2 regions of the Streptomyces sp. NPDC051104 genome follow, and region 2 is predicted to be linked to the other one. Evidence: riboswitches for the same ligand, from Rfam matches in the RefSeq annotation. Region 2 holds a riboswitch; the other holds the start of a gene.
What was found. A riboswitch is a leader RNA that binds a small molecule or an ion and turns the genes downstream of it on or off. The one in region 2 is predicted to bind glycine.
Positions count from the first base shown of each region.

Region 1: another riboswitch for glycine. It lies ahead of gcvP (aminomethyl-transferring glycine dehydrogenase); the one in region 2 lies ahead of gcvT (glycine cleavage system aminomethyltransferase GcvT).

Region 1 is NZ_JBFBBS010000061.1:8,029-23,025, reverse strand. Features, by position in the region: partial or broken gene AB0N14_RS37035 (EamA family transporter) at 1-380, opposite strand, end outside; gene AB0N14_RS37030 (EamA family transporter) at 562-1,572, opposite strand; gene AB0N14_RS37025 (Clp protease N-terminal domain-containing protein) at 1,619-2,152, opposite strand; gene AB0N14_RS37020 (SRPBCC family protein) at 2,433-2,861, shown strand; gene AB0N14_RS37015 (PadR family transcriptional regulator) at 2,932-3,579, opposite strand; gene AB0N14_RS37010 (PhzF family phenazine biosynthesis protein) at 3,827-4,636, shown strand; gene AB0N14_RS37005 (type II CAAX endopeptidase family protein) at 4,686-5,486, opposite strand; gene AB0N14_RS37000 (glutamate-cysteine ligase family protein) at 5,635-7,152, opposite strand; gene AB0N14_RS36995 (hypothetical protein) at 7,695-8,282, shown strand; gene AB0N14_RS36990 (DUF5999 family protein) at 8,685-8,891, shown strand; gene gcvP (aminomethyl-transferring glycine dehydrogenase) at 8,982-11,867, opposite strand; glycine riboswitch at 12,045-12,140, opposite strand; gene AB0N14_RS36980 (PRC-barrel domain-containing protein) at 12,267-12,635, shown strand; gene AB0N14_RS36975 (DNA polymerase IV) at 12,673-14,058, opposite strand; gene AB0N14_RS36970 (MerR family transcriptional regulator) at 14,113-14,748, opposite strand.
Region 2 is NZ_JBFBBS010000031.1:39,737-54,733, forward strand. Features, by position in the region: gene AB0N14_RS30195 (ABC transporter permease) at 1-863, opposite strand, end outside; gene AB0N14_RS30200 (enhanced serine sensitivity protein SseB C-terminal domain-containing protein) at 1,190-1,984, opposite strand; gene AB0N14_RS30205 (enhanced serine sensitivity protein SseB) at 2,199-2,990, opposite strand; gene AB0N14_RS30210 (AAA family ATPase) at 3,057-3,749, opposite strand; glycine riboswitch at 3,964-4,075, shown strand; gene gcvT (glycine cleavage system aminomethyltransferase GcvT) at 4,260-5,417, shown strand; gene gcvH (glycine cleavage system protein GcvH) at 5,527-5,904, shown strand; gene glyA (serine hydroxymethyltransferase) at 5,920-7,182, shown strand; gene AB0N14_RS30230 (L-serine ammonia-lyase) at 7,288-8,655, shown strand; gene AB0N14_RS30235 (phosphatidylinositol-specific phospholipase C domain-containing protein) at 8,781-9,812, shown strand; gene AB0N14_RS30240 (GH25 family lysozyme) at 9,911-10,468, shown strand; gene AB0N14_RS30245 (NAD(P)-binding domain-containing protein) at 10,500-11,162, opposite strand; gene AB0N14_RS30250 (EF-hand domain-containing protein) at 11,336-11,548, opposite strand; gene AB0N14_RS30255 (MerR family transcriptional regulator) at 11,609-12,520, opposite strand; gene AB0N14_RS30260 (GNAT family N-acetyltransferase) at 12,575-13,210, shown strand; gene AB0N14_RS30265 (beta-propeller fold lactonase family protein) at 13,421-14,593, opposite strand; gene AB0N14_RS30270 (polysaccharide deacetylase family protein) at 14,593-14,997, opposite strand, start outside.

The sequences.
Region 1 (14,997 bases), on a different contig from region 2:
GAGGCGGGCGCCGAGGGCGATCAGGACGGGCCCGGCGCCGAGGGTGACGACGGTCGCCACCGCGAGCCCGGTGGCGGAGACGGCCGCGAAGTAGGCGGTCTGGAAGACGGCGAGCCCGAGCCCGGTGGCACAGGCCCGCAGCGCCCTGCGGCCGAGCGGCCCGGATGCGGCGGTGCGGGCCGCACGCGGGCGCATCACACGGGCGGCGACCAGGAGCACGAGCCGGCCGAGCATCGCCAGAAGGACAGGGCGACAGGGCCCATATCACTGGCCCGGTAGACCAGGGACGCGGCCGCGCCCGCGGTACCCCAGGCGGTACCGGCGACGATCAGGTAGAGAATGCCTCGCCCGACGGGCAGGCCGGAGGCAGCATTCGACACGAGTTGTCTCCGCAGAGGTGCAGAAGTTCGGCAGGGGACCCGTCATGCGCCGGGTCCGTGGACTTCTTCTGCGGGCAGCACACCGCTGCGCCCGGCGGTGGGCCGGGCGCGGATTCCGGAGGGCCCGCCTCAGGCGGCCGGAGGCGGAAGAACGAGTGCGTCCGAATGCATGATCCGTACCCTAGGCGGCGGCTTCGCGGGCCGACAACTCACTTTCCTCTTCCTCGTCCGCGCTCGCGACCGGCTCCGCCGAGCCCTGCACGGGCGCCGAGGACTGGGCGATGAACGCGCCCACCAGGACCACCGCACCGCCGATGATCTGCGGCGCCGAGAGGTGCTCGCCGAGCAGCACCCAGGCCAGCACGGTGGCGATGACCGCTTCGAGGCAGGCCACCACGCCCGCGACCTGGGGCGAGAGCCGGCGTACGGACAGCACGCCGGTGACGTAGGCGAGGACCGTGGCGACGAGCACGATCCAGGCCAGGAGGAGGACGGCCGGGACACGCGTGCCGTTCATGTCCGCGGTGCCGGTGAGCACCGGCCAGTCCATGGTCCAGGGACGCGCGACGACGGTGAGCACGGCGGCCCCGACGAGCAGTCCGAACGCGATGACGCCGAGCGGGTCGGGGGCCTGGTCCCCCGCCTCGCTGCCCTGGTCGGACAGGACGAAGTAGCCGACCTGGCAGCAGGCGGCGCCGAGCGCGAGCAGTATCCCGAGCGGGTCGAAGCCCAGCCCCGACCACACCTCGACGACGCAGGCGAGCCCGCCGACCGCGAGGACCACACCGACCGCCGCGGCACGCGTCACCGGCCGCCGCTGCACGAAGCGCACCCAGCCGAGGACGAGCGCGGGCGCCAGGTACTCGATGAGCAGGGCGACACCGACGGGTATCCGGGACAGCGCGGCGAAGTAGCAGGCCTGGACGCCGGCGACGGCCAGCAGCCCGAACCCGGCGAGCAGGGCGGGGCGGCGGCCCAGCAGGGCGCGGTGGCGTACGGAGAGCGGCAGCATCAGGAGCGCCGCGCCCGTGACCCGCAGCCACACCACGTGCAGAGGGTCGAGCCCCGCCTGGATCAGCGGCTTGGCCGCGACACCCGACCCACCGAAGGCGACCGCCGACGCGAGCGCGAGCCCCAGCCCGACGCCTCTGCCACGGTTGCTCTCACTGCCCTGAGACGTATGCACCGGCACATGATGGCAGGAGACGACATGAGCGTCACCATCAATAGCTCCTGTCTCAGCGACTGGACGGAACCGCGCCCGCCGCCTCGATCCCATCCGCCAGCACCCTTACGTCGACGCCCGCGCGGCCGAGGACCTCGACGGCGCGCGATTCGGGGTCCGCGACCATCGCCGCGAGCAGGTCCAGCCCGCGTGCGCATACGTCGCCACGCCCGGCAGCACGCCCGTACGCCGTCCCGAGGGCGGTGGCCGCGGCGGGCGACCAGCCGTCCGGCTCCTTCAGCACCGGCACCGCGCCCGAGTCCTCGACGGTGGTCTGCCAGCGCAGGCCGTAGCCGATCGCGCGCTGGACGAGGTAGCCGAGCAGCCGGGCGACCTGCGGCCCGTCGAAGACGGCGCGCACCTCGGGGTCGGACTCCAGCAGCGTGTGCAGCAGATGGGCGGTGTCGATCCCCCGGTCCCCATCACGCAGCGCCCTCCTGCGGGCGCCGGAAAGCACCGCTGCCAGCTCCGAGGTGACCCTGGCATCGGGGTGGGACTCGTGCGTGCCGCATTCGGCGGCCGGTCGCTGGACATGACGGGGTGGCACGTCCTCCACCCCATCAGTCCCAGCGGTCCGAGTCATCCTCGGCTGGCAGCATTTGCGCGTCCGACACAGGTTGGGCATGGCTGACCCGGTTCTCCTCCTTACGGATGACATCGCGCCCTTTCCGCTCAGGGGCCGCGCATCGCCCCGCCCGTGGCCGGTGCGGGATCGGCGCCCACCATTTCTGACTGTTCATCAGTATTGAATGTCGCAGAGCCTGCGACTACGTTCCGCGACACCACGGCTGCGCCCGGCGCAGCAGCCGACGCGAAGGGGTGGCCGCATGGCCGAGGTCAGCGCGGAAGTTCGCATCGAGGCCCCCGCCGGGAAGGTGTGGGCCGCGCTCACGGACTGGTCGGCGTACGGCGAGTGGAACGCGACCCACACCGGCTTCCCGAAGGGCGGTCCCGAAACCCCCGCGGTGGGCGGAACCTTCGAGGAGAACATGAAGCTCATGGGCTTCCCGGCCGAGGTCACCTGGACCATCGACGAACTGCGCCCGGAGCGCGTGCTGTCCATCCGCGGCAAGGGCCCGATGGCCGTGGACCTCGTCACCCGTTGCACACCGACACCCGACGGCGAGGCCACCTCGGTGCGCATCGACGGGGAGTTCACCGGCGCGGCGGTGTCCCTCATGGCGGGCAAGCTGAAGGACTCGGCGACGGCCACGCTGAACGAGTCGCTGCGCAGGCTGGGCGCACTGGTGTCCTGACGGTACGTACGCCGACGCGAAGGCGCCCCGCGGACGCGGTGACGCGGGGCGCCCTCACCTCACCGCGCCGTCAGTGCTCGTCGGCGAGGATCAGGTACAGCTTTTTGCGGGCCTCGTTGATGACCGCGAGGGCCTTGTCGCGCTGGTCCTTGTCACCGGTCTTCCAGACCTGGCCGAACGCCTCCATCAGACCGACGCCGGCCTGCCGGATCTCGTGCAGCGCCTCCCAGTCGACACCGCGCGAGGCCTCCTCCCAGGGGGCGTCGGGGCCCTCGTCGGCCGCGGCGCGACCCGGCTCGGTGAGCGAGAAGAGCTTCTTGCCTCCCTCGCTCTCACTGGTGATCAGACCCTCGTCCTCCAGCAGCTGGAGCGTGGGGTAGACCGAGCCCGGGCTGGGCTTCCAAGCCCCGCCGCTGCGCTCGGCGATCTCCTGGATCATCTCGTAGCCGTGCATGGGCCGGTCCTTGAGAAGTGCCAGGATCGACGCGCGTACGTCGCCGCGCCGCGCCCTGCCCCGCGGTCCGCCCCGGCCGCGCCCGCCCCACGGGCCGCCCGGGCCGAAGAAGCCCGGCCCACCGAAGCCGGGGCCACCGGGTCCGCCCGGCCCGAAGGGTCCGAAGGCTCCCCGCCGACCGTCGAAGCCGCCCCTCATGTGGTGGCCGGCGCCGCCGTGGTGTCCGTGTCGCTCGTATCCGAAGTCCGGTCCATGGGAACCCATCCCGACCACTCCATTCCATCGTTGATCTGTCGCGATGCTTCAACGATATATCGGGACTGTTCGCATGACAAGGCCCTCCGAAGCTCGGACAGAAGCCGGGGTCCGGGCCGCCCGGCCGGGCCGCCGGCCGCCCGCCGCCTGCCGCCGACCGCCGACCGCCGACCGCCGACCGCCGACCGCCGACACCAGTCCAGCCGCCCCGAATTGGCCTTGGCCCGCCCTGACCGCGGGCCTCTAGCGTCGGCCCATGCGGATTCGTATCGTCGACGCCTTCACCGACCGCCCCTTCGTCGGCAACCCGGCCGGTGTCCTCCTCCTCGACTCCTTCCCGGACGACGACTGGCTCCAGAACGTGGCCCGCGAGGTCAACCACGCCGAGACCGCCTTCGCACACCGTCTGCCCGACGGAGGCGAGGCCGACTGGGCGCTGCGCTGGTTCACCCCCACCACCGAGGTCGCCCTCTGCGGCCACGCGACCCTGGCCACCGCCCACGTCCTGCACACCACGGGCGCCCACGAGGGCCCCGTTCGGTTCGCCACCCGCAGCGGTGTCCTCCGCGCCGCGCCTCACGAGGACGGTTCGGTCACTCTGGACTTCCCCACCGCGCCGCTCACCCGCGTCGAGATCCCCGACGGCGTGGCCGAGGCCCTCGGCGCCCAGCCCCGCACCGCCGTCGACACCGGGCCGGGCGTCGGTGACCTGGTCCTCGAGCTCGCAAACGAGAAGACGGTCCTCGGCCTCGCCCCGGATCTCCGGGCGCTCGCCCGCCACTCACGGCGCGGCATCATCGCCACCGCCCGCGCCGAGGACCCCTCCCGCGGGTACGACTTCGTCTCGCGCTGCTTCTTCCCGAACGTGGGCATCGACGAGGACCCGGTCACCGGCAGCGCCCACACCGCCCTCGCCCCCTACTGGTCCGAGCGCCTCGGCCGCCCCGACCTCACCGGGCTGCAGGCCTCCCCGCGCTCCGGCCGCGTCCGCACCGAACTCCGCGGCGACCGCACCCTGCTCACCGGCCACGCGGTCACCGTCATCGAGGGCAAACTGCTCGCGTAACGGCACACCAGGGGCTCGCGGCGCCCTCGTGCGCCCCTGCCCGGCCGGTTCACGCCGTCGGCAGCCAGCCCACCTTCCCCGCCAGCAGCGCGTACCCCACGAACGCCCCGATGTCGAGCAGTGAGTGGGCCACCACCAGGGGGCCGACCCGCCCCCAGCGCCGGTACAGGTAGACGAAAACCACGCCCATCACCATGTTGCCGAAGAAGCCGCCGATGCCCTGGTAGAGGTGGTAGGAGCCGCGCAGCACCGAGCTGGCCACCAGGGCGGTGCCGGGGGTCCAGCCCAACTGGCCCAGCCGGCGCAGCAGATAGCCGACGACGATGACCTCTTCGAGGACGGCGTTCTGCACCGCCGACAGGATCAGTACGGGGAACTTCCACCACACGTTCGGCAGCGCCTCGGGCACCACCGTCAGATTGGCGCCCAGCCCTCGGGCGGCCAGGTAGAAGGCGATGCCCGTGGAGCCGATCACCGCCGCGATCGCCGCCCCGCGCCCGACGTCCGGCCACGGCCTCCTCCGGTCGAAGCCGAGCGTGCGCAGCGACGCGCCCTCCCGCAGCAGGAAGTGCGCGACCAGCGCCACCGGGACCAGCGCGGTGGCGATCCCGAAGAGCTGCCAGGCGAGATCGAGCCAGGGGCGGCCGGGCGCGGCCGAGGCGTTCATGGTGGCCGCCTGGTCCTTGAGCCCGCCGGGTTTGGTGACCGATCCCACAAAGCTGATCAGCGCGGAGACCCCGCTCGCCCCGAGCGAGAGCCCCAGCACCAGCAGCGTCTCGGCACGGAAAATCCGTCGCGTCGGTCCTTCCGCCGTAAAGGAATCGGCCACCGACCCTGCCTCCACCCGCACTCCGCCTCCAATTGAGCGATCCCCCCTCGTCCCCATCTTCTGCCATACGGCTGTGTATGGGCACGGGGCTCAACAGGGAGGGGCTGCTCGTCAGGGGAGACGGACCAAGGTGACCGTGCGGCCGGTCAGCCCGGCCGCACGGGATCACTCACCTCACGCCCGCCGGTTCCGGTAATCCGACCGGCCAGGTGTGGACCGGCTCTCCGGCGTGCATCAGCTCGCGGTACCGCACGGTCGTCGCGGCCAGCGCGGCGTCCCGGTCGAGCCCCCGCTCCAGGGCCCGGTGGAACATGGCGGCCTGCCAGCTCGCGCCGTTGACGCGACGCCGGCACCGCTCCTCGATCACTCCGAGGTAGAAGTCCCGGTCGGCGGGTTCGACTCCCCACGCGTCCAGTCCCGCCTCGGCGAGCGGCAGCAGCTCGTCGCGCACCAGGTCCACGGCCGCCACCTCGGTGGTCCCGCCGTACCGGCCGCGCTTGGGCCACTGCAGGCGTGCCTCGATGCCGTACCGGCAGGCCGCGTCGAAGTTGGCGGCGGCGGCCTCGAACGGCATCCGCGTCCACACCGGCCGCGTTTCCTCGGCGAGGGCGCGGACCAAGCCGTAGTAGAAGACCGCGTTGGCGATCACGTCGGTGACGGTGGGGCCCGCGGGCAGCACCCGGTTCTCCACTCGCAGATGCGGGACGCCGTCCGCGATGCCGTAGACGGGTCGGTTCCAGCGGTAGATGGTGCCGTTGTGCAGGACCAGCTCCGAGAGCTTCGGGACGCCTCCCTCGTCCAGGACGCGCAGGGGTTCCTCTTCGTCGCAGATCGGCAGCAGTGCCGGGAAATAGCGCAGGTTCTCCTCGAACAGGTCCTGGGCCGAGGTGATCCAGCGCTCCCCGAACCAGGTGCGCGGCCGCACACCCTGCGCCTGGAGTTCCGGCGGCCGGGTGTCGGTGGACTGCTGGAACAGCGGCGGCCGGGACTCGCGCCACAGCTCACGTCCGAACAGGAACGGAGAGTTGGCGCCGAGCGCGACCTGCACCGCCGCGACCGCCTGGGCCGCGTTCCACAGGTCCGCGAAGCGGTTCGGGGTGACCTGGAGGTGCAGCTGTACCGAGGTGCAGGCGGCCTCGGGCGTGATGGACCGCGCGCTGCACTCGAGCCGTTCGACACCCTCGATGTCGAGCCGGAAGTCCTCACCGCGCGCGGCCACGATCTGGTCGTTGAGAAGGGTGTAGCGGTCGACCGCGGAGAGGTTCGAGGAGACCAGGTCGTCGCGGTCGAGCGTCGGGAGGATGCCGATCATCAGGATCGAGGCATCCAGCTCGTTCGCTTTCCGGTCGGCATAGGCGAGCGAGATCCGCAGCTCCTCGGCGAGCCGGTCGAAAACCCGGCCGCCCAACCTGTGTGGAGCTATGTTGACCTCGAGGTTGAACATGGCGAGTTCTGTTTGGAAATCTCGGCTGGCAATCCTTTCCAGAACCTGGGCGTTCATCATTCTCGGAGTCCCGTCCTGCCCAACGAGATTCAACTCGATCTCCAGGCCCATCAGATTCTTGGGGCGATCGAACCGCTTCTCCTCCAGCAGTCGCGCCAGTCCCGTCAGGCACTGCCTGAGCTTGTCGCGGTAGTGCTGGCGATCGGACAGGTCGAACGGCCCTGCCACGACCTTCTCTCCCATCGAAGCGTCCCTCCTGAGATGGGCAGGCCGACGTTACGGCCGCTGCTGTCCCGGGTCACGGGGGATGATGCCCAGGCAACGCGATCGATAACGTCCCAGTTGCGACCGTCACCCGCTACGCTGGAGGCGGCGCACCGCCGGGCACATTCACGAGGCATGGGGCAGGACGCAGTTTCACGGTGCAACCGTGTCGTGAAAAACGCCGACGAGAATCAGCCGACCGCTACGGACAAGTATTCCGAGGTCGCCCCGCTGACGGCTGCGCAAGACCGGGACGTATCCCGCTTATCGCCGACCGGATATCACCTTGCCGACATGAGCGCGTCGTTCCGATGAAACAACGCATGAACACGCGTCGTATAAACTTTGCGCACGGGGCAGAGAGTTGGCGCTCACGGTTCGGGCCCTGTCGTCAAAGCGCCGCCATTCGTCCGGGCTCGGTTACCCCCTTCCCTCCCTCTGACCCCGAGAGCTGACAGCGCCGTCCGCCCGCCCACCGCGCCCTCGTGCCCCTTTGCCTGTCGAATGAGAGGCGACCCACCATGCAGCTGCATGTCCCTCCGGCTCCCGCGCCCGCTCTCCGCTCCGTCCTCACGGCACTCGGTTCCCCCACCGCGGTACGGGAGGCTCCCACCCCCTCCCTGCGCACGGCCCAGGGACCCGCGACCCCCGAACTTCCGCTGCCCGTCCATGTCCTGGACCGGATCACCCCGGCCGGCGCATCAGCCACCCGGCTCGCCGGGTGGCGATTCCTCATCCGCTCCGGGGGCCGGGCCGTGGCCGCCGCCGAAACCATGCTGACGCCCGACGGCTGGGCCTTCTCGCACTTCTTCGAGGGCCCGTACGTCGCCGCGACCGAGCGCGCCGTGCTCCAGGCGGAAGCCTCGCTGACCGAGCCCTACCAGGCCCGGCTGCTGTCCGTGCCGGAGCTGTACATGCTCACCCTGTGGCTGCACGGCGACTGCACGGCCGACGGCGCGACGGGCCACCCGGCCGCGAACGACCTCCTGGTACCGCTCGCCCCGGCGCCGCCCGGCATCGCGGCGCACCGCCCGCACCGCGTCGCCGACCTCCTGCCGATCCTGACCCTCCGGGTCACCCGCACCCCGCTGCTCGGCCAGCCCGCTTAGCTTCCGGGTCTCCTCTCACCGTGCCCCGCCGCCGGAAACGGCCGCGGGGCACGGCACATGTTCGGGCCATCGAACACCCCCCGCCCCCTCGCTCGTTCGTGCCCGATCACGCTCTTACGAGGGATGACGTGCGGGTCGGCCCATACGGACTAGCCCCTTCCGGCCACCGCGAACCATCCGAAGTGACCGTGCGGCCGGGCTGAACCGTCCGGGCGGGGGATGCGTCATGAACCTGTGAGGAGCGGTGCTGCCAAATCCCTGCGGATCGACGCCCGTGGGGCAACACTGGGTTCCTGACCGACGTATCACCGACGGGGGGCGGCGATGAGCGACATCACGAGCCGCAGGACAGACACGACAGCCATCTCACACATACCGACAGAGCGAAAGATCCCCACCACCATGTGCCAGCACCAGCCACCGTGCCCGACCGCCGAATCCGCCGACCGGGAGTCCGCCCGTCTCGTGGTGCACCACCCGGAGCAGGGATGGAGCCTGCTGTGCAACGGCGTGCTCCTGTTCGAGGACACCGGTGAGCTTCTGCCGGACGGCCAGATCATCGCCCCGCACCGCCCGCTGGGCACCGACCAGGTGATGACAGCCGCCTGAGTGCGCACCAGGGCATCCGCTGCCCCGACACACGAGGGGCCGGCCGGAGACACACGCTCCGCACCGGCCCCGACGCATGTCCGAGGGTGATCACTCCTCGTAGGCGTCCAGCGGCGGGCAGGAGCAGACCAGGTTCCGGTCGCCGAAGGCCTGGTCGATGCGGCGCACCGGCGGCCAGTACTTGTCCGCGGCCGACACACCGGCCGGGAAGACGGCCTCCTCACGGGTGTAGGCGTGCTTCCACTCCCCGCCCAGCGCCGCCGCCGTGTGCGGCGCGTTGCTCAGCGGGTTGTCCTCCGCGGGCCACTCGCCCGAGCCGACCTTCTCGATCTCCGCACGGATGGCGATCATCGCGTCGCAGAACCGGTCCAGCTCGGCCAGGTCCTCCGACTCGGTGGGCTCGATCATCAGCGTGCCGGCCACCGGGAACGACATCGTCGGCGCGTGGAAGCCGTAGTCGATGAGCCGCTTGGCGACGTCGTCCACGGTCACGCCGGTCGCCTTGGTCAGCGGCCGCAGGTCGATGATGCACTCGTGCGCGACCAGGCCGCCGGGGCCGGTGTAGAGGACCGGGTAGTGCGGCTCCAGACGCCTGGCGATGTAGTTCGCGGACAGCACGGCCACCTGCGTGGCGCGCTTGAGGCCTTCGCCGCCCATGAGCCGGACGTACGCCCAGGAGATCGGCAGGATGCCCGCGGAGCCCCAGGGGGCGGCCGAGATCGGGCCCACGCCCGTCTGCGGACCGGCCTCGGGCTGCAGCGGGTGGTTCGGCAGATACGGCGCCAGGTGCTCGCGGACCGCCACCGGGCCGACGCCCGGACCACCGCCGCCGTGCGGGATGCAGAACGTCTTGTGCAGGTTCAGGTGCGAGACGTCGCCACCGAAGTGGCCCGGCTTGGCCAGGCCGACCAGCGCGTTCAGGTTGGCGCCGTCGACGTAGACCTGCCCGCCCGCCTCGTGCACCGCCGCGCAGATGTCGGCGACGTGCTCCTCGAACACGCCGTGCGTGGACGGGTACGTGATCATCAGTACCGACAGCTCGTCGCGGTACTGCTCGATCTTGGCCCGCAGGTCCTCGACGTCGATCTCGCCGTCCTCGGCGGTCTTCACCACGACGACCTTCATCCCGGCCATGACGGCGCTGGCGGCGTTGGTGCCGTGCGCGGAGGACGGGATGAGGCAGACGGTGCGCTGGTCGTCGCCGTTGGCGCGGTGGTAGCCGCGCACGGCCAGCAGACCTGCCAGCTCGCCCTGGGAGCCGGCGTTGGGCTGGAGGGAGACCTTGTCGTAGCCGGTGACCTCGGCGAGACGTTCCTCCAGCTCGTGGATGAGCGTGAGGTAGCCCTGGGCCTGCTCGGCGGGCGCGAACGGGTGCAGCTGACCGAACTCGGGCCAGGTGACCGGCTCCATCTCCGTGGTCGCGTTGAGCTTCATGGTGCAGGAGCCCAGCGGGATCATGCCGCGGTCGAGCGCGTAGTCACGGTCGGCCAGCCTGCGCAGGTAGCGCAGCATCGCGGTCTCGGAGCGGTGCTGGTGGAACACCGGGTGGGTGAGGTAGTCGTCGCTGCGGAGCAGGGTCTGCGGGAGCGCGTCCTCGATGGTGGCGTCCAGCGCGTCGATGTCGCCCCCGACGCCGAACGCGGTCCACACCGCGCGCAGCTGGGCCCGGCCGGTGGTCTCGTCGCAGGCGGCCGAGACGTGGTCGGCGTCGACGAGGCGCAGGTTGACGCCGTTCTCGCGGGCGGCGGCGACGACGTCGGCGGCCCGCCCCGGGACCCGGGCGGTGACGGTGTCGAAATAGGTGCCGTGGACGACCTCGACCCCGCCGGCCGTCAGGCCCGCGGCGAGGACCGCGGTGTACCGGTGGGTGCGCCGGGCGATGTTCCGCAGGCCCTCGGGCCCGTGGTACACGGCGTACATCCCGGCCATCACGGCGAGCAGCACCTGCGCGGTGCAGATGTTGCTGGTCGCCTTCTCGCGGCGGATGTGCTGCTCGCGCGTCTGCAGGGCGAGCCGGTACGCCCTGTGGCCGTCGGCGTCCACGGAGACTCCCACGAGCCGGCCGGGCAGGCTGCGGGCGAACTTCTCGTGCACCGCCATGTAGCCCGCGTGCGGGCCGCCGAAGCCCATCGGGACGCCGAAGCGCTGGGTGGTGCCGACGGCGATGTCGGCGCCGAGCTCGCCGGGCGACTTCAGCAGGGTCAGCGCGAGCAGGTCGGCGGCGACGGTGACGAGGGCGCCCAGCTGATGGGCCTGGTCGATGAGGGGCTTGATGTCGCGTACGGCACCGGAGGCGCCCGGGTACTGGATCAGTACGCCGTTGATCTCCCGCTCGGCGACCTCGGCCGGGATGCCGGCGCTGAGGTCGGCGACGACGACCTCGACACCGGTGGGCTCGGCGCGGGTCTGAATCACGGCGATGGTCTGCGGCAGCGCGTCCGCGTCGACCAGGAACAGGCCCTTCTTGTTCTTGCCCATGCGCCGGGACAGCGCCATGGCCTCGGCGGCGGCCGTGCCCTCGTCGAGCAGGGAGGCACCGGAGGTCGGCAGGCCGGTGAGGTCGGCGACCATGGTCTGGAAGTTGAGCAGGGCCTCCAGCCGGCCCTGGGAGATCTCCGGCTGGTAGGGCGTGTACGCGGTGTACCAGGCGGGGTTCTCCATCACGTTCCGAAGGATCACCGGGGGCGTGAAGGTCCCGTAGTAGCCGAGACCGATCATGGAGTCCAGGACCTGGTTGCGGTCGGCGAGGGAGCGCAGCTCGGCCAGCACCTCGGCCTCGGTGCGCGCGCCCGGCAGGTCCAGGGCGTCGGCGTTCTTGATCACATCGGGCACCGCGGCGGCGGTCAGCTCGTCGAGGGAGCCGTAGCCGACCTGCGCGAGCATCTTGGCCCGCGCCTCCTGGTCGGGCCCGATGTGGCGGTGCTCGAACGGAGTGCCCTGTTCGAGCTCGGAGAGCGGAATGCGCTGGGCGGTCATTGCGGAGGCCTCCTGGTCTGACGCGACCTTCGAGGGGCACCACGGCGCGGGTACCCCGACGGCCTCCCCCTCTGTCATCTCGACCTGAGAGCTTCACCGGTCCGCCCGAAGGCTCGCCGGCTTTCACCGTCGGTGAGAGCGGAAGCCGTCGACACCCGCCCTGCTTTCCAGAGTGACCTCGTCCGTGCGGTACCTGGGCCTGAGAGATTCCGGGGAGGATTTGCTCCTTCGGCGCCTCCGGATCGCTCCGGAGGACTCTCCCGCACGGGGTCAACGGCCGCTTGCCAGACTACCAGCGAGGATGAGTCGGCAGCCTGCGCGGGAATCTTCAAGTGGCCACCTTCCCGAATGTGCTCTTTCGTAGTGCTTACGGATGGGTTGCGACCAGTTGGAGGGACCGTGCAGACCGACATCGATCCGCGGAATCTGATCGGCCGCAAGGCGTTCGACCGCAATGGCCACAAGATCGGCACCGTCGACGAGGTGTACCTCGACGACGCGACGGGTGCACCGGAGTGGGCGGCCATACGGACCGGCCTGTTCGGCAGGGACGCGTTCGTCCCCCTGGAGCCCAGCGAGCTGGTCGAGGGCGCGCTGTACGTCCCCTTCGAACGCGCCCTGATCAAGGAGGCCCCCGACTTCGGCGTCGGCCGCCACCTGTCCCCCGGACAGGAACTGCAGCTCTACCACCACTACGGCCTGGACGTCTCGGCACCGCCGCCGCCGGACCGTGACTTCGGCCGTTTGGCGGGGTCGGACGAGACGTGACGGGTCGGCGGCAGACTTCCGTGCCTGCTCACCGGTGTCAGGCGCCCGTGCCCGTGGGGGCCGGGCGCTCCGCGATCTCTGAGGCGTCGGGCACCAGGGGCAGCGGGTCCGCCGGCTCCAGCTGAGGGTCGCCGACGCTGAACGTGCGGACCCGGCCCGGCTCCGACTGCGGTGTCTCGAACCGTACGGTCACCCTGCCCAGCCCGCTGCCCTGCACCCATCCCGGCCCGTACTCGGCATGACGGACGTCGTGCCCCGCGAGCCAGACCCGCTCGGGTGGCGCCGCCGGCTCTTCGGCCAGGGGCTCCTCCGCCTCCGGTCTCTCCTCCGTCGTGGCCTCCGCCGCCGCCAGGTGGGCCTGCGCGAACAGGTCCTCCTGTGTGTAGTCGGCGAGTCCGCTGACGCCCACACCCAGCAGCCGTACCCCGCCGGTCGTGTCCACGGGCTCCAGCAGCCGCGCCGCCGCCTCCCGCACCACCGCGGGATCGTCCGTGGGCCCCCTCAGGGTCTCGGACCGGGTCAGGGTGGAGAAGTCGTATCTCCGCACCTTCAGCACGATGGTCCGCCCCGACAACCCGGCGTCCCGCAGCCTGCGCACACACCGGTCCGCCAGCCGCTGCACCTCCAGGCCGATCCGCAGCCGGTCGTGGATGTCGACGTCGTACGTGTCCTCGACGGACACCGACTTGGCCTCCCGCTCGGCGACCACCGGCCGCTCGTCGTGCGCCAGCGCCATCGCGTACAGCGCCTGCCCGTGCGCCTTGCCGAGCAGCCGTACGAGCTCGTCCTCGCCCGCCTCGGCGATCTCGTCGATCGTGGTGATCCCGGCCCGCCGCAGGTGGTCACCGGTCGCCGGGCCGACCCCCGGCAGCGTGCGCACCGGCAGCGGACCGAGCAGCGCGCGCTCGGTACCCGGCCGTATCAGTACCAGGCCGTCCGGCTTGGCCTGCTCCGAGGCGATCTTGGCGAGCATCTTGGAGGCGGCGAGTCCCACGGACCCCGTCAGCCCGGTGGCGGTCCGGATGTCCGCGCGCAGCTTCACGCCGACCCCTCGCGCCGACTCCTCGTCCCAGGCTGCTCCCCCGGCCTCCAGATCCACGAAGGCCTCGTCCAGGCTCAACGGCTCCACCAGCGGCGACAGACCCCGCAACAGGGACATCACCTGCTCGCTGATCCTGCGGTAGATCCCGAAGCGCGGCACCAGATACGCGGCGTTGGGCGCGAGCCGGCGTGCCTGGGCCATGGGCATCGCCGAGTGCACCCCGAAGACCCGTGCCTCGTACGACGCCGTGGCCACCACTCCACGCGGCCCCAGCCCGCCCACGATCACGGCCTTCCCGCGCAGGCTCGGCTTGGCCGCCTGCTCCACCGAGGCGTAGAAGGCATCCATGTCGAGGTGCAGGATGGTCGGCGCGGTTCTCACATCTCCGATGCTGCCCTACACCACTGACAATGCGGCCCTGCCGCGGCCTGCCTCTCAGACCGCCCGGTTGCGCCGCCGCGCCAGCTCGTCGGCCGGGTTGTGGCCCACGATCGTCTCGCCCGTGTCGACACGCTCACCGTGCATCTGCGACAGCGCGTTCTCCACGTCCCGCCACACGACGCCCACGGCGATGCCGAAGATGCCCTGCCCGCCCTGGAGCAGGGCGTGGACCTCGTCCGGGGACGTGCACTCGTAGACCGTCGCACCGTCGCTCATCAGCGTCATCCGCTCCAGGTCGCGGAAGCCTCGCTCCCTGAGGTGCTGGACCGCGGTACGGATGTTCTGCAGGGACACTCCGGTGTCGAGGAAACGCTTGACGATCTTCAGGACGACGACATCGCGGAAGCTGTACAACCGCTGCGTCCCCGACCCGTAGGCGGGGCGCACGCTGGGTTCGACCAGACCGGTCCTGGCCCAGTAGTCCAACTGCCGGTAGGTGATGCCCGCGGCGGCGCACGCCGTGGGACCGCGATAGCCGATGTCCTCGGAAGCCGCCCCTCCGCCGCCCGGCACGGGCGTCGGCCGCTGAGGGGCGGAGCCGGCCGCGTTGCCGTGAAGCCGGTACGGGCCGCTCTCCCCCAGACTGCGTCCAGGGACACCCCCAGCCGTACCGCCGCCGCTGCTTCTCACGCCGACCTCCGTCCTTGACCTGCCTTCTCGACGGTAGGCAGTCACCACGGGTGCGTCAACGATCGCCACACTCGGCACGCCGAGTGATAATCACCCTAGGAGTGGTTTCCCGTGCCCTCCCGCGGGGAAAGACTAGCCGAATGCTCTCGCGGCCCCTCTAGGGCCGCGGCCCCGGCCGCCTGCCTCTTTGTCACACCCCGACGGCCAGACGCGTCCTGGCGGCTCCCGGCACCCCACGGCTTCGTGCCC
Region 2 (14,997 bases):
AGCATGCCGCCCCAGGAGGCCTGCGGGGGCTGGATGCCGACGCCCAGGAAGCTCAGGGACGCCTCGAAGAGGATGTTGGTCGGGATGAGCAGCGTCGAGTAGACGATGATCGGACCGACCAGGTTGGGCATCAGCTCACGGAACAGGATGTACGGGCCCTTGGCGCCCATACCGCGGGCGGCGTCGACGAACTCGCGCTCACGCAGGGCGAGGGTCTGGCCGCGCACGATCCGGCCCAGGTAGGGCCAGTTGAAGAAGCCGATCACGAAGATGAGCACGCTCAGGTGCAGCGGCAGTCCGTTCAGGCCGAAGGCGCCGCCCTGGAGGGTGGCGGAGATGGCGATGGCGAACAGCAGCAGGGGGAAGGCGAGGAAGATGTCCATCAGCCGGCTGACGATCGAGTCGACACGGCCGCCGTAGTAGCCCGCGACGACACCCATGACCGCGCCGATCACGTTGGACAGGATCGTGGCGCCGAAGGCGACGACCAGGGAGACCCAGGAGCCCTCGAGGATGCGGGTGGCGATGTCCCGGCCGAACTTCGGGTCGACGCCCAGCGGGTGATCCAAACTCATACCGCCCCAGCCGCCCTTGGGCAGGGATGTGTCGGGGACGATCAGGTCCTGGTGGAAGGCGTTGGGGTCCAGGCCGAACATGGCCTGGATGGGGCGGGAGAGGGTCGCCAGGACGATCAGCAGGATCACGATGACGCCGCCGGCCACGGCGACTCGGTCCCGCTTGAACCGGGACCAGGCGATCTGCCCCAGGGAACGACCTTCGATCTGCCCCTTACCGGCACCCGCCAGCACAGCCTCCGGCCGTGCCTCGGCTGCCGCCCCGGTGGTCTCGATCGGTGCGGTCACGGTGAGCGACCCCTCTCGCCGGTGGTGACCGGCCTGCGCCTGCCGCGGTTTGCGGCTTTGTCGACTTGCCATCGATCACGAGATCTCCATCTCGCGCTTGAGTCGGGAGTCTTCAGCGTCGCTGCGATCAAGCGCCAGACTTGACGGTGAAAGGATGCATAAACGTGATGCGGACTGGGGAGATCCGTTATCCGGACGGCGGGTAACGCCGTGCGGACGTCGACAAACAGGACAACATCGCCTGATTGAGGGACCATTCACCCTCATCTACGCGCGAAGAAGGGCTCCGGGTGCCGAGGCCAGTCCTCCGCACGGGAAGTACGGACTCAGTACGCCCCGCGCGCCGGCGGATAGCCGTAGCCGCCCGCCGCAGGGGCCGGTGCCGGGGCGTGGGCCTCGCGGTCGTAGAAGGGACGGGAGTTGACGCGCAGCCACATCGCCACCGGGTCGTCCTCGTCGGACAGCGCGACCGTCGACACCGGCAGGCCCTCCGGGACGGCCGTGACCGACTGCTGCATCATCGTCCTCACCGAGTCGACGGCGGCCGGTGAAGTGTCGTAGACGTCCAGGCCGATCGCCAGGTACGGGGCGCCGAGGGCGGGTTGCACCCAGGCGCGGCGCAGGGAGCGCACGGCGGGGGTGCGGTGGGCGTTCTGGGTGAGCAGGGCGTAGAACTGCGGGATCTCGATGGCCGGTTCGGACAGCCTGAGGGGGCCCGCGGGCTGGTGCTCCAGGCCGACGGCGATGCGGCGCAGGTCCAGCCAGGGGATGCCGACGCCACCGCCGGGCGCGTGCGGGTTCAGCCACAGGCCGTAGTGGCCGGGATAGAGGGCGCGGGCCACGTCGGCGCCGTCGATCACCTCGTAGGAGCGGGTCCAGCCGCTGGCCGAGAGCTCCTGTGCCGAGGTGACGCACGGCGTGTAGCCGTGGCCGTCCACTTCCATGGTCGCGTACTGGGCGTCGGGCGAGCCGGCCTGGCCGTGCCAGAGCAGCATCCAGACCCTGCCGGTGGACGGGGTGGCCAGCGCGCGAAGGAGCGCCTCGTAGGCGTCGTAACGCCCGGGCGTCACCTGGCGCAGCATGTGTTCGACCTGGCCGGCCGTGGTGCCGCTCGCGCTCACCCCGCTCACCCTTTACCGCCCCTTCGCTGACGATGTGCTCCGCATATGAAACCAGGTTAGGCGGGTCCGCTGACAGCCGGTGCGCGGTGGCTGCCGCCGGCCGCGGGTGCCTGAGAGCTCGGGGCTGCTGCCGGCCGGCGGGTGCGGGTCGTTCGTGGCTGGGCGCGCAGTTCCCCGCGCCCCTGAGCAGGGCGCCCCTGACGGGGTGCCCTGCTCAGTACCCCTGCTGGTGGAACGGCCGGACGTTCTCTCTCATCCAGTCGGCCACCGGGTCCTGGGCCACGTCCAGGAGGACCAGGTTGACCGGCCACTTGACCGCCACCTTGGCCAGGGCGCGGCCCAGGGCGTCCATGGGGAGGGTGCGGAGGTCGCCCTCCCACTGGGAGAGCTCCACGCCGATGAACAGCACCGGGTCCGCCGTCTCGATGGCGGCGAGGCAGCGGCGTGCCGTGAGGACCACGCCGGTCGCCGTGAACTCGGCGGACGCGGCGGCGAGGAAGTCCACCGGGTCGTCCTGCCAGTCCGGTTCGAAGAGGCGGACGCGGCCGCCGGTCGTGGGGCCGTCCAGCGGGGTGCGTCCGACGCGGCACAGCTCGGCCACCGCGTCCGGGGGCAGGGGTATGCCGACCACGCCGCCCGGGTTGACCGCGATGCCGACCTGCGGGGGCAGCCCGCGGGCGAACTCGGCGGCGGGCGCGATGGTGTACGACATGTGACCGCCGGCGGCGTGGCGGAACTGCTCCTCCGAGCTGAACACCGGGACGTACGCCTGGCCCTCGATCTCCAGCGTGGGCAGGTCGAGGGGGCCGCTGTGCGGGCCACCGCCGTTCGGCAGCGGCACCCACAGGAAGCTGCGGCCGAGCACCTCGATGATCCGGCCGCCCGCCGAGGGGATGCCGAGCGAGGCGGAGAGCACCTCCTCCAGCTCGTTGCCCGGCCATCCGCCGTGCGGATGGGGGTGCGCCTGTGCCGGGAAGTCCGCGGGAAGGTCCGCCGGGATGTCCATCTGCCTACCGCCTGCCGAGTACCACTGGTGTGGCCAAAAGGCTAACGGGTGCGCGGGCACCGCGATTCATTCCGCTGCTTCCGCAGCGTCCGCGAAGTCGATCCGGCGCAGTACGTCCGCCGCGTCCCGGTCGAGCAGGACCGCCGAGCCGCAGCCCTGCGGGAGCCGGCCCCGCTCGACGGCGCGCAGCAGCCGGCGGGTGGCGCGGCGGTGGCGCAGGAAGGCGTACCCGGAGACGCCTCGGCCCCGCTCGCGCTGACCGTCCAGGGCCGTGTCGGGGGTGACGTCGAGCAGGACCAGATGCAGCGTGCCGCCGCGGCGCCGGGCCTCGCGGGCCAGCCAGGTGCGCACCCAGGTCTGGGTGCCGCAGTCGTGCACGACGACTCCGGTGCCGGCGCGCACGGCGCGGCGCAGGCCCGCGTAGTGCGCGAGGCGGACCAGCGGACGGTAGGCCCCGTACGGCAGGAAGCGGGCCAGGCGGGCGTCCCAGCGGTCGCGGGTGTCCTGGGAGTCGACGCGGGCGCCGCGCACCGTGCGCCGCATGAGCGTGGACTTGCCGCTGCCGGGCAGGCCGGTGACCACGACGAGGTCGCGGGCGCCGAAGGTGAGCCCGTACGGGCTGTGGCCCCCGCGGTCGCGCAGGTCGCGGACCACCGGCGCCGGCACCGGCGCGCCGGCCTCCCGGGCCGGGGCTGCGGGCTGTCGGGGTACCGCGATGCCCGTGGTCATGGCGTACGCCGTCGTCCTGTCCACCGTGATCGTCCTCCCTTGCGGTCAGGAAGTCCCATCCCCGCCGAGTGTAAAGAGAAGGTAATGGACGGTTTCTCCCGGTGGCGTTCGCGTACTGCCACAAGCCGGTCACAGATACGTCCGGAAGCCGGCCACGGGGGCGGCCCCGGGCCGGTTGCCACGCGGCCTGCCACGATCGGGCGAGGCGTGCAATGATGTGCGCGCCAACTGCATACCGGCCGCTTGAATCCGCGCGGGAGAGTTCCGGGGACGTACGGGGTACGTACGTGGGCCCGGGCGCCGAAGGAGCAAGTCCCTCCCTTGAATCTCTCAGGCCCCGATACCGCGCGGGCGAGGCACATCTGGAAAGCGGGCCGCTTCTCGGTGGCTCCACCCAAGGTGCAAGCCGTGACGCCCCGCCGTGCGGGCGTTCATGGCGAACCTCTCAGGTTCCGATGACAGATGGGGAGGACCGACCTCGCCCTCCCCCACGCTCGAATTCGCTCGCGCGGGGGGACCCACGCCCTGGGAGCACAACCGATGAGCAGTAGCCCCCTGCGCCGCACCGCGCTCGATGCCCTGCATCGTTCGCTCGGCGCGACGATGACCGACTTCGCCGGCTGGGACATGCCCCTCAGGTACGGCTCCGAGCGCGACGAGCACGTCGCCGTCCGTACCAAGGCGGGGCTGTTCGACCTCTCGCACATGGGCGAGATCACGGTGACCGGGCCGGAGGCGGACCGGTTCCTCAACCACGCGCTCGCCGGCGACATCGCCTCCGTCCGCGTGGGCCGCGCCCGCTACACCATGATCTGCCAGGAGGACGGCGGCATCCTGGACGACCTGATCGTCTACCGGCTGGCCGAGGCCGAGTACATGGTCGTCGCCAACGCCTCCAACGCCCAGGTGGTCCTCGACGCGCTGACCGAGCGTGCAGCGGGCTTCGCCGCCGCGGTGCGCGACGACCGGGACGCGTACGCGCTGATCGCCGTCCAGGGCCCGGAGTCCCCCGGCATCCTGAAGTCCCTCTCCCCCAAGGTCTCGACTTCGCTCGACCAGGGAGGTGCCCCCATCGCCGATCTCGACGGCCTGAAGTACTACGCGGGCCTGCCCGGCACGGTGGCGGGCGTCCCCGCCCTCATCGCGCGCACCGGCTACACCGGCGAGGACGGCTTCGAGCTGTTCGTCGCGCCGGAGCACGCCGAGAAGCTGTGGCAGGCGCTGACCGAGGCGGGCGCGCCCGCCGGTCTGACCCCCTGCGGGCTCTCCTGCCGGGACACGCTGCGCCTGGAGGCGGGCATGCCGCTGTACGGGCACGAGCTGAGCACCTCGCTGACGCCCTTCGACGCTGGGCTCGGCCGGGTGGTGAAGTTCGACAAGGAGGGCGACTTCGTGGGGCGTGCCGCGCTGGAGGAGGCCGCGGCCCGTGCTGAGGAGAACCCGCCGCGCGTCCTCGTCGGCCTGGTCGCCGAGGGCCGCCGCGTGCCGCGGGCCGGGTACCCGGTCGTCGCGGGCGGCGAGGTGATCGGCGAGGTCACCTCCGGGGCGCCCTCCCCGACGCTGGGCAGGCCGATCGCGATGGCGTACGTCGACGCCGCGCACTCCGCGCCGGGCACGCCCGGGGTCGGGGTGGACATCCGGGGCAGCCACGAGCCGCACGAGGTCGTGGCGCTGCCGTTCTACAAGCGCCAGAAGTAGGCACTCGGCGGACAGGTGGCGTGATCCCGCGCACCTCCGCCGTGCTCACGCACGTCTCCAGCAGTACTCCCTTCACCACCACTCCCCCGCGTACAGGAGAATTCAGGCCATGAGCAACCCCCAGCAGCTGCGCTACAGCAAGGAGCACGAGTGGCTGTCGGACGCCGAGGACGGCGTCGCGACGGTCGGCATCACGGAGCACGCGGCCAACGCGCTCGGCGACGTCGTCTTCGTCCAGCTCCCGGAGGTCGGTGACACGGTGACCGCGGGCGAGACCTGCGGCGAGCTGGAGTCGACCAAGTCGGTCAGCGACCTGTACTCCCCGGTCACCGGCGAGATCACGGAGGTCAACGAGGACGTGGTCAACGACCCGTCGCTGGTGAACTCCGAGCCGTTCGAGGGCGGCTGGCTGTTCAAGGTGCGCGTGTCCGAGGAGCCGGCCGACCTGCTGTCCGCCGACGAGTACGACGCCCACATCGCCGGCTGAGGAGCGCACCCGCAGATGACCCTTCTGAACACGTCCCTGCACGAGCTCGACCCTGAGGTCGCCGCAGCGGTCGACGCCGAGCTGCACCGCCAGCAGTCCACCCTCGAGATGATCGCCTCCGAGAACTTCGCCCCGCTGGCGGTCATGGAGGCGCAGGGCTCGGTCCTCACCAACAAGTACGCCGAGGGCTACCCCGGCCGCCGCTACTACGGCGGCTGCGAGCACGTCGACGTCACCGAGCAGATCGCCATCGACCGGATCAAGGAGCTGTTCGGCGCCGAATACGCCAATGTGCAGCCCCACTCCGGCGCCTCCGCCAACCAGGCCGCCCTGTTCGCGCTGGCCCAGCCCGGCGACACCATCCTCGGCCTGGACCTGGCGCACGGCGGCCACCTGACCCACGGGATGCGGCTGAACTTCTCGGGCAGGCAGTTCGACGTGGTCGCCTACCACGTGGACGAGACCGGCCTGGTCGACATGGCCGAGGTCGAGCGGCTCGCCAAGGAGCACCGCCCGAAGGTGATCATCGCGGGCTGGTCGGCGTACCCGCGGCAGCTGGACTTCGCCGAGTTCCGCCGGATCGCTGACGAGGTCGAGGCGTACCTGTGGGTGGACATGGCGCACTTCGCCGGTCTGGTCGCGGCGGGCCTGCACCCGAACCCGGTGGAGTACGCCGATGTCGTCACCTCCACCACCCACAAGACGCTGGGCGGTCCCCGCGGCGGCATCATCCTCGCGAAGAAGGACTTCGCGAAGAAGCTGAACTCTTCCGTCTTCCCTGGCTTCCAGGGCGGCCCCCTGGAGCACGTGATCGCGGCCAAGGCGGTGTCCTTCAAGGTCGCCGCGTCGGAGGAGTTCCGCGAGCGCCAGCGCCGTACGGTCGAGGGCGCGAAGATCCTCGCCGAGCGGCTGACGGCCGCCGACGCGCGCGAGGCCGGCGTGAACGTCCTGACCGGTGGCACGGACGTGCATCTGATCCTGGTCGACCTGCGCGACTCGGAGCTGGACGGGCAGCAGGCCGAGGACCGCCTGCACGAGGTCGGCATCACGGTCAACCGCAACGCGGTCCCGAACGACCCGCGCCCGCCGATGGTCACCTCGGGCCTGCGCATCGGCACGCCGGCCCTGGCGACCCGCGGCTTCACGGCCGAGGACTTCGCGGAGGTCGCGGACGTCATCGCCGAGACGCTGAAGCCGTCCTGCGACGCGGAGGGGCTCAAGGCCCGGGTCAAGGCCCTGGCCGAGAAGCACCCGCTGTACCCGGGGCTGAACAAGTAAGTCACCTTTTGCGGGGCACCGCGCACACTGGGAGTACCTGCGTGCGCGGTGCCCGCACACCTGTACCACCCCCTTTTGCACCACCCCCGTAGTGAGGAGTCACCCGTGGCCGTCTCGGTCTTCGACTTGTTCTCGATCGGCATCGGCCCGTCCAGCTCCCACACGGTCGGCCCGATGCGCGCGGCCCGCATGTTCGCCCTCCGGCTGGGCAACGAGGACCTGCTGGCGTCGGTGGCGTCCCTGCGCTGCGAGCTGTACGGCTCCCTCGGCGCGACCGGCCACGGTCACGGCACCCCGAAGGCGGTCCTGCTCGGCCTGGAGGGCGCCTCCCCGCGCACGGTGGACGTCGAGACGGCCGACGAGCGGGTGGAGGCGATCAAGGCGAAGGGCCGTCTGAAGCTCCTCGGCGAGCACGAGATCCCGTTCTCCTTCGAGGACGACCTGATCCTGCACCGCCGCAAGGCGCTGCCGTACCACGCCAACGGCATGACGATCTGGGCGTACGACGCCGAGGGCAAGGAGCTGCTCTCCAAGACGTACTACTCGGTCGGCGGCGGCTTCGTCGTGGACGAGGACGCGGTGGGCGCCGACCGCATCAAGCTCGACGACACGGTCCTGAAGTACCCCTTCCGCACGGGCGACGAGCTGCTGCGGCTGACGAAGGAAACGGGACTGTCGATCTCCTCACTGATGCTGGAGAACGAGCGGGCGTGGCGTTCGGAGGAGGAGATCCGCTCCGGACTGCTGGACATCTGGCGGGTCATGGAGGCGTGCGTGGCGCGGGGCATGTCCCGGGAGGGCATCCTCCCCGGCGGCCTGAAGGTGCGCCGCCGCGCGGCCGTCACCGCGCGCCAGCTGCGCGCCGAGGGCGACGCGACGGCCCGCGCGATGGAGTGGATCACGCTCTACGCGATGGCGGTGAACGAGGAGAACGCGGCCGGCGGCCGGGTCGTGACCGCCCCCACGAACGGTGCCGCGGGCATCATCCCGGCGGTCCTGCACTACTACATCAACTTCGTGCCCGGCGCGGACGAGGACGGGGTCGTGCGCTTCCTGCTGGCCGCCGGAGCGATCGGCATGCTCTTCAAGGAGAACGCGTCGATCTCCGGCGCGGAGGTCGGCTGCCAGGGCGAGGTCGGCTCGGCCTGCTCCATGGCGGCGGGCGCGCTGGCGGAGGTGCTGGGCGGCACCCCCGAGCAGGTGGAGAACGCGGCCGAGATCGGCATGGAGCACAACCTCGGCCTGACCTGCGACCCGGTCGGCGGTCTGGTCCAGATCCCGTGCATCGAACGCAACGGCATGGCCGCGGTGAAGGCGGTCACGGCGGCCCGGATGGCGATGCGCGGCGACGGCTCGCACAAGGTCTCCCTCGACAAGGTCATCAAGACGATGAAGGAGACCGGCGCGGACATGAGCGTCAAGTACAAGGAGACGGCGCGGGGCGGGCTGGCGGTCAACATCATCGAGTGCTGAGGCGCCATCCGATCTGACGTGATTCTTGTTTTTCCAGTCCCTGCGGTTCCTCCAGGGGCTACCACACGGTAACCACTCTCTCTTACGCTGCCGCCAACTCGGCGACAGCGAAGGGAAGTTGGCCCATGCGTGTGGTGAGACGGTCGGCGGCGCTGCTGGGTGCCGCCGCGATGCTGATGGTGGTGCCGGGGAACGCCCACGCGGCGTCGCCCACGTTCGCGGACGCGACCACGATCGGGACGCACAACGCGTACGAGAAGGACAAGTACACCTACTTCGCTCAGGCCCTCGACTCGGGGGCCTCACTTCTGGAACTGGACGTCTACACCGACAGCATCAGCAAGCGCTGGCGGGTCAGTCACAGCAATCCGTTCGGCGACGACAACAACTGCGAGGCCGCGAAGAGCCCGAGCGAGCTGTACAGCAAGAACCGCAACCAGGACCTCGGCAGCTGCCTCGACAACATCGCGGCCTGGCACCAGTTGCACCCCGACCACCGGCCGATCGTCTTCAAGGTGGAGATGAAGAACGGCTTCAACAACAACGGCGGCCTCGGACCCGACGAATTCGACGCGCTGGTGCAGCAGAAGCTCGGCAGCATCGTCTACAAGCCGTCCGACCTGCTCGGCTCCTCCTATTCCACGCTCGACGCCGCCGCGAAGGCGAACGCCTGGCCGTCCCGGGACTCCCTCAAGGGCAAGGTCGTCTTCGAACTCATCCCCGGCACGGTCGAGATGAACAACCCGTTCGACCACTACTGGACCGACCGGGAGTACGGCGACTACCTGCGCGACCTGTACGCCGCCGGCAGCATCTCCAAGGCTCAGGCCTTCCCCGCGGCCCTCGGCGCGGCGTCCGGCGACCCGCGCACCAGCCGCTACGACGCCTCCATCCGCCCGTGGTTCGTGTTCTTCGACGGGGACGCGGCGACGTACGTCAACAACGGCTACGACACGTCCTGGTACGACACCGACCACTACATCCTGATCATGACCGACGCGGCCGGCGTCGCCCCGGCGATCTCGTCCACCAACCCGACGGACGCCGAGGTCGCGGCACGCCTGTCGCTGCTCGCCCACGACCACGCCAGTGTGATCACCTCCGACTGGGCGGCGAAGTCGGCGTCGGTCCTCAGTTCGGCGGCCGACCGGGGCTGACGTCCGAACGCAGGGGGCATACCACCCGTACAAAGGTGACAACAGGCATCGATCCGTGTCGATGTCTGTTCCCCCCACTACCTCTTCAGGGAGCCCCCATGCTGCGAGGCATCGACGTCAGCGCGTACCAGTCCTCCGCGTACGACACGGACGACCTCTCCTTCGTCTTCATCAAGGCGACGGAGGGGCGTTCGTATGTGAACCCGAAACTCTCCGCCCAGACGAAGACCGCCCGGGACGCCGGCTGCGTGGTCGGCTTCTACCACTTCCTGTGGCCGGGTGACATCACCGCCCAGGCCGAGTACTTCGTCGGCAAGGCTCCGGAGAGGGCGGGCGATCTGCTCGCCGTGGACTGGGAGACCACCGGCGACGGGACGCACGCGAGCAACGCGGAGAAGGACGCCTTCATCCGCAAGGTGAAGCAGCTCCGCCCGGACAACCGCGTGCTCCTCTACGCCAACCGCCACTTCTGGCTGACCGTCGACACCACGTCCTACGCCGGGGACGGCCTGTGGATCGCCGACTACGTCACAGCGGGCAAGCCCCGTATCGAGGCACCGTGGCGTTTCCACCAGTACACATCGGACCCGGTGGACCGGAACGTGGCGAACTTCTCCAGCAAGGCGGCGCTCAAGGAGTGGGCCGGGGACGCCTGATCGCCACCGGCCCGCTTCCATGAGGCGACGCCTACGCGCGGAACTCCGCAGGGCGCTCGGGCGACGCCTGCTCCAGCGCCTTGGTGACCTCGTCGACGCCGGCGCGCAGACCGTACACCGGGGTGCCGGGCTGCTGGCGCCAGGAGTCGTCGATGCCGCCCGCGTCCACCGTGTCGAAGCCGAGCTCCTCGATCAGGCCCCTGACCTTCGCCTTCGCCGACTCGTCGTCACCCGCCACCGGGAGGGCCATGCGGTCGGGGGCGCCGGCCGGGCGGGGGCGCTCCAGGAGGTCCTGGGCGTAGGTGCCGTTGAAGGCCTTGATCACGGGGTGGCCGATCTGCCGTTCGGTCCAGCGGCTCTCGGTGAGGCCCTCGTCCTCGATCGCCGCGATCCTCCCGTCCCGCTGCTGCGGGTAGTAGTTGCCGGTGTCGATCACGGCGACGCCCTCCGCCGCGCCGTCCAGCAGCCCGGACGGCAGGTCCGGTACGGCCTTCACCGGGATCGTGATCACGACGGCCTCGGCGCCGCGGGCCGCCTCGTCGACCGTGACGGGGGTCGCGCCCGTCTCCTCGGCGAGTTCGGTGAGCGTGTGCGGGCCGCGGGAGTTGGCGACGGAGACGTCGTGGCCGAGGGCGGTGAGCCGCCGGGTGAGGTTGCCGCCGATGTTGCCCGCGCCGATGATGCCGATCTTCATGACTCGTCTCGCCCCTTCCGGGGATCGGTGTTCGTGCACAGCCTCTTTCGGCTGTCCCCAACCACCGGACACGGCGGACTGTTCCGGTCCGCGGGCGAACGGGTGACGTCCGTCGGTGAGACCCGGGACGACGAAGGGGGTGCCGGCCCGCACGGCCGGCGCCCCGTGTCGCGTCACTTGCTCAGGTGCGCCCAGAACTCGTCGAAGGACAGGACCTTGTCGCCGTCGAGGTCGCGGGACTTGATGATGGCGTCGGCCACCGCCTCGGTGACGTTCCAGTCGCCCTCCTGAGCCAGGGCGGTCTTGAACTCGGCGGCGGTGATGAAACCGTCACCGTCCGCGTCGATCCGTGCGAAGTGCTTGCGTGCTTCCTCGATGTCCGCCACCGGTCCGCCCCTTTTGTGTCGCGTTCGTTCTGTCGTGTCGTCGTACTGACGCAGGTCAGACTAACGGCCCGCGCGAGCCCTCAGTGCGGCGACCACCCACGCGAACTCCTCCTGGTGTGGAGGCTGGGGCTGGTCGTTGACGATGGACAGCAGTTCGCGGTAGCGCGCGACCCGCTCGTCGAAGGCCGCCTCCATGCGTTCCAGCACAGCGGCCCGGTCGGTGTCGCCGAGCAGGTCCCGCAGCACGGCGTCGGCCTCGGGCGCCTCGGGCGAGATGCCCCGCTCCCGGGCGCCGCCCGCCCGTTCGACGAGTCGTTTGGCGAACCACAGGGACGCTCCGGCGGGGACGTCGGGCCCCCGGTCGGCCGCGTTGAACTCGGCCGCCCTCCGCATCTGCGCCCGGAACTGCGGGTCCTGCATCATCTCGGCCAGCTCCACCCAGGCGTCGACCTGCTCGGGCGTCGGGTCGTCGGGCAGGTCGGCCGCCGTACGGCGCATCCGCTCCCGGATCTCCGGGTCCACGGTGTCCAGCCCGTGGAGCATCTCGTCCACGAACTCCTTCACGATCCTCTGCCGCTCGGCCGCCGACAGCCGCGCCAGTTTGTTCATCAGAGTCATCTCCTCCGCACTCGAACCCCGTCGCGCCACGGTCGACAGCACCGCCCTGGTCACCTTCAGAGCCCGGATCTGCGCGTCCAGGGCCGCCACGTGCGCGGCCGCCACCTCCGCGACCGTCCGCTCGCCCGCCAGCACTCCGCGCACGTCTGCCAGGCCGAGGCCCAGTTCACGCAGGGACCGGATCAGCTCCAGGCGCGCCACGGACGCGGCGTCGTACAGCCGGTAGCCGCCCGTGGAGCGGGCCACCGGGGGCAGGACGCCCTCGTCCGACCAGTAGCGGATGGTGCGCACGGTCAGTCCGGTGGCGCGGGCCAGGTCGCCGATGGTGAAAAGGCCGGTGCCCTCGTCGATCACGTCTGCGAGTCTGGGCCTTCCAGTGGGTGGAGACTCAAGGAGCGTACGGTGGCGGTGGCGGAGAGTCTGCGGGGCATCCTGGACGCGGCGGCACGGGGCGTCTTCCCGCCGCCGGACGGCCGGACGACCGTCGTGCCGCAGCCCTCCTCCCGGGACGCGGGGGTCGTCGCCTTCACCGCGCACTCCGTCGTGTTCACGGACGAGGATCCGCGATGGGTGCGGGAGACGTTGCGGCGTGCCGAGTGCGACCCCCTGGCCGCCGCCATGAACGCCCGGTTCCTGGCCGCCCTCATGGAGCGGACGGGACGCGGGGCCGAGGCCATCGACGCGCTCCTCGTCGGGGCTCCCCTGCCGGGCGAGCCGTCGCTCGCGCTGGAGGAGATCAAGGAGCCCGACCACCCCCGGGTCGTCTACGCCCGCCGGCGGCGCGACGACGTGCGTGCCTGGGCGGCGGACGGCGGCGTCCTCGTGCTGGGGCGCGGGGTCGCCGGGCGGCTGGAGGTCTCGGTCGAGGTGGACGAGGGCGTACGGCAGCGGGGGCTGGGACGGCGGCTGGTGGGTGCGGCCCGGCAGTTGGCCGCCGAGCCGGTGTGGGCGCAGATCGCGCCGGGGAACGCCCGCAGCATGCGGGCGTTCCAGGCAGCGGGGTACCTGCCGGTCGGCGCGGAGGCGCTGCTCCTCGCGCCTTAGGGGTCCTTGCACTATGAGCGCCCGATGAGGTCGCGTGGTCCGGTGCCGTGCATCGCAAGGCGCCGGAGAGCCCTCGGTGGGGTCCCCCTGCTCGAGCGAAGCCGAGAGCTGGGGGGAGGAGCTACCAGGGCTTTTCGGCAAGGCGGCGAGGTGCGGTGCCAGGACGCGCGACCCGGGCGGGCATAGTGCAAGGACCCTTAGGGGGCGGCGTCAGCGGAAGACGCCCGTGTGGCCGAGCGAGTAACGGCCCGGCTGGGGGTAGACGGCGAGGCCGTGCGGGCCGCTGCCCACCCTGATCCGGGCCAGCTCCCGGCCGGTCTCCGTGTCGATGGCGTACACCTCGGAGTTGTAGCGGCCGGACAGCCACAGCACCTTGCCGTCCGTCGAGACACCACCCATGTCGGGGCTGCCGCCGCCCGGCAGGCGCCACTTCTTGGTCAGCCGGTTCTCCTTGAAGTCGAAGACGGAGATGGTGCCCTCGCCCCGGTTGGAGATGTACATCTCGCGGGAGTCGCGGCTGACGTAGAGCCCGTGCGTACCCTTGCCGGTGGGCAGGAAGGACGGCTTGGCGAAGGTGTCGCCGTCCAGGGTCCACATGCCGTCGGCGACCATGTCGGCGATGTAGAACTTCCTGCCGTCCGGGGAGATCTTGACGTCCTGCGGCATGGCACCGCGGTGGGGCAGCCTCTGCTGGCCGATCACCTTCATCTTCTCGGTGTCGACCTTGAGCAGTTCCCCGCTGAACTCGCAGGAGACGATGAAGTAGCGTCCGTCCAGCGAGAAGTCGGCGTGGTTGACGCCGTAACAGCTCACCGGGACGGCCTTCTTCACCTTCATGGAGTGCGCGTCGCGGAAGACCAACTGGCGGTCCTTGGAGGCCATCACCACCGCGTACTTGCCGTCCGGTGTGAAGTACAGGTTGTAGGGGTCGTGCACGGCGACCGGCTTGCCCGCCTCGCCGGTCCTCGGGTCGATGGGGGTGAGGGAGTTGCCGAGGTCGTTGTTGACCCACAGCGTCTTCAGGTCCCAGGAGGGCACCACGTGCTGGGGCTGGCGGCCGACCCGGATGGTCTCGATGACCTTGTAGGTCTTCGGGTCGATGACGGAGACGGTGTCGGAGTTGGTGTTGGGTACGTAGACCCGGGACCGGAAGCCCTTGACCACCGGGGAGAGCTGCCCCGGGCGGTCGGCGGCATAGACGTCCTTGGGGTCCAGGACGGGCGGCATGCCCGGCAGTCCGGGGGCCTGCGGCTGGGCGCGCCGGACGGGGGCCTTGGAGGCGGTGTCCTCGTCCTTCTTGTGGGGGGATCCGCTGCTGCAGCCGGCCAGCACGGCGAGGGCGGCGCCGGCGATCAGTACACGCGTGACGGTCGAGGGATGCATCAGCTCAGCAGCTCCGTGGTGGTCACCGCGGCCAGGCCGCGGTCTTTGAGGGCGTGCAGGATGTCGGGGACGGCGGCGACCGTGTCCGGGTACCCGAAGTGCAGGCTCACCACCGATCCGTTGTGGATGTCGTCGGTGACCTTGCGGGTGACGGCGGCGGCGCCCGGTGAGGTGTAGTCGAGCGAGTCGACGTCGTAGGACAGGATGTGCGGATAGCCGGCGCGGCGGGCCAGGCGTTCGACGAGCGGCGTGGCGCGCTGCGCCTGGGACGGGCGGAACCAGGCGCCGATGCCTCCGGTGAGGTGCCGCAGCCGCTCGGCGCATCCCTTGATCTCGGCGAACGCCTGCGGCTCGGACATGGTGTTGATGTTGAGGTGGCGCAGGGTGTGGTTGCCGAGGTCGTG